2 linked regions of the Oceanispirochaeta sp. M1 genome follow. The protein of the gene in region 1 interacts with the protein of each later gene in a pairwise test. Links are inferred from orthologs where the notes say so. Each region holds a gene or a part of one and is shown in the gene's direction. Other genes may lie near its edges.

The links.
Region 2: the proteins of sucB (region 1) and lpdA interact in binary tests that used the Escherichia coli proteins (3 or more experiments, as listed by UniProt). The link is inferred for Oceanispirochaeta sp. M1 from one-to-one orthologs.

What each region holds. Positions count from the first base shown.
Region 1 is NZ_QQPQ01000029.1:24,951-27,950, forward strand. It holds sucB (dihydrolipoyllysine-residue succinyltransferase), read left to right. Parts: upstream 1-900; coding sequence 901-2,100; downstream 2,101-3,000. Other genes in the region: DV872_RS18355 (2-oxoglutarate dehydrogenase E1 component), read left to right, coding at 1-904; DV872_RS18365 (citrate/2-methylcitrate synthase), read left to right, coding at 2,165-3,000. UniProt on the Escherichia coli protein: E2 component of the 2-oxoglutarate dehydrogenase (OGDH) complex which catalyzes the second step in the conversion of 2-oxoglutarate to succinyl-CoA and CO(2).
Region 2 is NZ_QQPQ01000001.1:176,809-179,765, reverse strand. It holds lpdA (dihydrolipoyl dehydrogenase), read left to right. Parts: upstream 1-748; coding sequence 749-2,167; downstream 2,168-2,957. Other genes in the region: DV872_RS00735 (hypothetical protein), read left to right, coding at 2,300-2,957; DV872_RS00745 (2-oxo acid dehydrogenase subunit E2), read left to right, coding at 1-724. UniProt on the Escherichia coli protein: Lipoamide dehydrogenase is a component of the glycine cleavage system as well as of the alpha-ketoacid dehydrogenase complexes.

The sequences.
Region 1 (3,000 bases):
CGACTCCTATGTCCCTTTAAAACATCTGGAAAAAGAATCCACAGGACCCATGGGTGTCTTCTCGGTATATAACAGTCCCTTATCAGAATTTTCTGTTCTGGGTTTCGAATACGGTTACTCCCTGGCTATGCCTAAAGTTCTGGTTCTCTGGGAAGCCCAGTTTGGTGATTTCGCCAATGGTGCCCAGACAATCATCGATCAGTTTATCTGCTCAGGAGAGCAGAAATGGTTCCGTTCCAGTGGAATGGTTCTCCTCCTTCCCCATGGCTATGAAGGTCAGGGTCCCGAACATTCCAATGCCTACCTTGAACGATATCTCAGTCTCTGCGCCGAGGATAATATGCAGGTATGCAATCTGACGACACCGGCACAGTATTTCCATCTGATCCGGAAGCAGATGATTCAGCCCTTCAGGAAACCCCTGATTCTTATGACCCCCAAAAGCCTTCTCCGCCATAAAAAAGCAGTTTCTGATCTGAAGGATCTGGAGCAGGGGAAATTCCAGACAGTCCTTGATGACCGGGATGAATACAAAGGGGCTGAGATACTCCTCCTGTGTTCAGGAAAAGTCTATTACGATCTTCTGGAAAGACGGGAAGAACTGGGAAGCAGAAAGGCTGCCATCCTTCGGCTGGAACAGATCTACCCCTTTCCGGCGGAGAGCCTGAAAGAGATCATTCAATATTATGGATCAGTGAAGCAGCTGCGCTGGGTTCAGGAAGAACCACGCAACAAGGGCAGCTGGTCTTTTGTCCATGAGCCCCTGAATCAATTGGGACGGCGAAAATGGTCCTATGTGGGAAGACTGCCCTCGGCAAGCTCCTCCACAGGAGCCCATAATAAGAATATGGAAGAGCTGGAAGCTTTGCTCCAGGATGCATTTGATGAGGTGAAAAACAAATGACTGAATTGAAAATACCGGAAATGGGTGAATCTGTGAGCACAGGTTATCTGGCCGTCTGGCTCAAACAGGATGGAGATTCCGTCGAGGCGGGAGAAGAAGTTCTGGAGCTGGAAACAGACAAGGCGACACTGTCCATTCCGTCACCCGCAACAGGAATCCTTAAAATCCTGATCATGGAGGGGGAGGAAGTGGAGATCGGTCAGACCGTAGGGCATCTTGAAGATACAGCTATGCTGTCCGGGGCCGTTTCCGGGGAAGATCATTATTCACCTTCTGTCCGTCAACTGCTGCACAGCTATGGTCTGAGTTCTTTTGAGGGACAGGGCAGCGGCAAAAAAGGGCATGTCACCAGGGAGGATGTTCTGAGTCATATAAAATCCAAGGGACTTCAGCCTGTTCAAGTCCCTGAGACTGAATCTGTTTCCCCTGCTCCAGCTGCTGTTCAGAGCCCCCCCACTGCAGCTCCGGCTCCGCAGAGTTCCCCCGGCGCGTCTCCTGAAGCCTTCACCAGGAAAAAAATGAGTCGTATACGTCAGAAGATCGCCGCCAATCTTGTTCAATCAAAACAACAGTCGGCTCATCTGACAACCTTCAATGAGGTGGATATGTCGGCAGTCATGGAGATCAGAACCCTGTATAAGGATGATTTTCTGAAGAAAAAGGGAGTCAAACTCGGGTATATGAGTTTCTTTGTCAAAGCCGTCTGTTCTGCCCTGGCTGAGTATCCCCAGATCAATGCCATCATTGACGGTGAGGATCTCCTTTTCAGGAACCATCTCAATATCGGTATTGCCGTCTCCACGGACAAGGGGCTGATCACACCGGTCCTGAGGCAGGCCGACGGATTGAGCTTCGTGGAAATAGAATCTCAGATTATTTCCTTTGCCCGTCGTGCCAATGAGCGGAAACTGTTACCCGATGAACTCAGGGGAGGTACCTTTACCATTACCAACGGCGGCATATTCGGAAGTCTTCTCTCCACACCCATCCCCTCTCCCGGCCAGTCGGGTATTCTGGGCATGCATTCCATCGTGAAAAAGCCGGTTGTCCGGGATGATGAAGTGGTCATCCGTCCCATGATGTTTGTTGCCCTGACCTACGATCATCGAATTGTAGACGGACGGGAAGCCGTCGGGTTTCTGAATATTGTGAAAAACAGCATTGAAGATCCCAGGAGGATGCTGATCGATTTTTAGCAAAAAACGAATTCCGGATATCTTCACGGGATTCCAGCATAAAGAATTTAAAAGGAGTTTGATGATGTCAGAAGAAGTCATACACAAAGGTCTGGAAGGTGTTATTGTCGCAAAGAGCAGTATATGCAAGGTCAATGGTGAAGAGGGCAAACTGTACTACTATGGATATTCCATAGATGTTCTGGAGAAGTACTCAAGCTATGAAGAAACCGCCTACCTTCTCCTTTATGGTCATCTTCCCAATAAGGAAGAGCTTGACGATTTCACTACTAAGATGAGAACTTCCCGTAGGATCAGTCCTCCCATTCTGGATATGATCAAGAGCTTTCCCCGGGACTCCCATCCCATGGAACTGCTGCAGTCGGCCATCAATTTTCTCAGTGGTTATGTGGATCATAAGATAGAACATTCAGCCTACTGTAACTGCCGGCAGACCCTGCATCAGGTGGCACAGCTTCCCACCATCATCGCCGCCTTTTACAGAATAAAAAACGGACAGGAATATATTCCACCCCGGGATGATCTGAATCATGGGGCCAACTTCCTGTATATGCTCCGGGGAGAAGCTCCTTCACAGGAAGAGGGGGATATCATGGACAAATGTCTGATCCTCCATGCGGAACACGGACTGAATGCCTCGACATTTACGGCCCGGGTTGTGGCCTCTTCCCTGTCCACCTGTTACTGCAGTATCTCCGCTGCCATCGGATCTCTCTATGGATCTCTCCATGGAGGTGCCAATGAGAAGGTTGTGAATATGCTTAAGGAGATTGACTCTGTAAAAGATGTGCGTCCCTTTCTGGAAGAGGCCAACCGGACAAAAAGAAAGGTTATGGGCATGGGACACCGGGTATATAAGGCCATGGACCCCCGGGCTGTTCTTATGGAAGGTTATTTGAA
Region 2 (2,957 bases), on another replicon or contig:
AAAAGCAGCCTATACGGATCCCTCACAGTTCGGTTCTGTAACTGAAGAGGAGCTGACCAGAATACAGAAGATTTCAGGACCCCACCTCCACGGCAGCTGGGTAAATATTCCCCATGTGACTCAATATGAGCAGGCGGATATCAGCTATCTGGAAACCTGGAGAAAAGAGCTCAATGCCAAAGGCAGTCAGGGAGTAAAATTCTCGGTTCTCGCCTTTGTGGTTAAGGCCCTGTACAAAGCGATGGAAGAATTCCCCCGGTTCAACTCTGTTCTGGCTCCTGAAGGAGACAGACTCTATATCAGGAATTACTACAATATCGGAATTGCTGTGGATACTCCCCAGGGGCTGCTTGTCCCTGTAATAAAGGATGTTGATCAGAAAAACCTGACCGAAATTGTTGCCTCCATAAAAGATCTGGCTCTCCGGGGAAGAGATGGAAAACTAAAAGCCGCCGATCTCCAGGGTGCGGGAATCTCTATATCAAATCTGGGGGGAATAGGCGGAACATCCTTTACGCCCATAATAAATCCTCCGGAAGTAGCCATTCTGGGACTCTCCCGATCTGCTATGCAGCCGGTATGGAATGGTGAGGAGTTTCAACCCAGGCTGATGCTCCCCATGAGCCTCTCCTATGACCACAGGGTTATAGACGGAGCCATGGCGGCACGATTTGTCAGACACCTGGCGGATCTTCTGGAAGATATGAAGAAAATCCTTCTATAATAATTAACCACAGGAGACTATAAAATGTCAGAAATAAAAAATATTGAAGTAGATACCCTGGTTCTGGGAGGCGGTCCGGGAGGATATACCGCCGCCTTCAGAGCAGCGGACCTGGGGCAGTCGGTAGCCCTTATAGAAAAGAGAGCAATCCTGGGGGGAGTGTGTCTTAACGAAGGGTGTATACCATCTAAGGCTCTCCTCCACCTGGCACAGGTTATCAATGAAGCCGGAGAAGCCCACAAGTTCGGAATCAAATTTGCTAAACCTGAGCTGGACCTTGATGGAATAAGGGGCCATAAAGATAGCGTTGTGGGTGCTCTCACCAAGGGCCTCGGGGCACTGGCTAAACAGAGGAAGGTCCAGGTTCTCACAGGAACCGGTACATTCAGTTCATCATCGACCCTGACAGTCAAGGGAGAGGATGAGACAGAGGTCAGTTTTAAACAGGCCATAATCGCTACAGGATCTTCTGTTCTGCGACTGCCCATGTTTCCCTTTGACGACCCGAGAGTCATGGACTCCACAGATGCCCTGAAGCTGGAGGAAGTTCCCGGAAGCCTTTTGATTGTGGGAGGTGGAATCATAGGTATGGAGATGGCCACTGTCTACAATGCCTTCGGATCTGAAGTGTCTGTTGTAGAACTGATGGATCAAATTATCCCTCCTGCAGATCCCGACCTGGTTAAACCGCTGGCCCGAATGTATAAGAAGAAACTGAAAGCCATATACACCTCAGTCAAAGTAACAAAGGTAGAGCCTCAGGATAAGGGACTCCTTGTAAGCTTTGAAGGTGACGGTGCTCCTGAACCTGCACTGTATGACAAAATACTGGTGAGCATCGGACGCCGACCCAACACAGAGGGAATTGGATTGGAGAATCTGGGTATCAGCCCCGATGAGAGGGGATTCATCACGGTCAATGAAAAAAGACAGACAAAAGCCTCAAATATCTATGCCATCGGTGATATTACAGGGCAACCCATGCTGGCCCACAAGGCAGTCCATGAAGGACGTGTTGCCGCAGAGGTTATATCGGGAGAACCTGCAGAGTTTTCACCTGTATGTATTCCATCAGTTGCCTATACAGATCCTGAAATTGCCTGGACAGGTCTGACAGAAAAAGATGCTGCAGCTCAGGGTATAGCCTATGAAAAAGGTGTTTTTCCATGGGCTGCATCAGGCAGATCCCTCAGTAATGGACGGAATGAGGGGATCACAAAGATTCTCTATGATCCGAAGACAAAGAGGGTTCTGGGAGCCGGTATATGCGGTAACAATGCAGGGGAACTCCTGGCAGAAGCCAACCTTGCGGTGGAGATGGGGGCCGATCTTGAAGACGTTTCCCTCACCATCCATGCCCACCCTACTCTGTCAGAGACCTTTGCCCTGGCGGCGGAGATGGCAGAAGGGACGATCACAGATCTTATGCCACCCAAAAAATAGAGAGAAGAACCTTAAAATCGTGACTCCTGTTCATCAGAACAGGAGTTTTTTATATTTCAAACAAACATGTAACTTCACCTCTCTCCCCTGTATCTGTTATAGTAAGCACATTAAATAAGGAAACATGAAACTATGACTATCAGAAATACAATAATATTGGGTCTTTTCGTTCTATCGGCCCTCTCCTGCACAATGAAACAGGAAATCCTCCTGGAGAAATCCGGAGAGGGACAGGTCAACTTTGAAATAGGTATGGCCTCCTACCTGGGCGAAGTAATCGAACAGGTGGAAATGCTTCTTGATCCTGAAACAAAGATCCCCGATGAAGAGGGCAGTTTCTTTGATGTAGAAGCCATTGAAAAGGGATTTTTAGAGAATGAAAGTATCAGCGGTTTAGAATTAAAGACCCCCGACAAGCTGAACCTGGAAGGAAGCTTCCGATTCAGTTCTGTAGAAGACATACTGTCCAAAGTAAAAACAGACTCACCTCAGAGTAAACTGATAAACTTTAAAAAAGGAGCCTCAAGCTCTGATCTGACGGTTAAGATAACAAGAGAGACCATTGTAGCCCTGCTGGAATCAAACCCGGCACTCAATAATCCGCTTGTTGAGAACTTCGGCCCTGCCGCCACGGCAGGACTGAGCTCCTCTGATTATCTGGATATGATGGAATTTGCTCTTGGTGAAGAGAGCCGTATGGGTATACAAAACTCAAAACTGAGTATAAACATTGTTGTAGCCGGAAAAATTCTGAAACAGAGCGGAGGAACAAAAATCAATTCTTCCACAG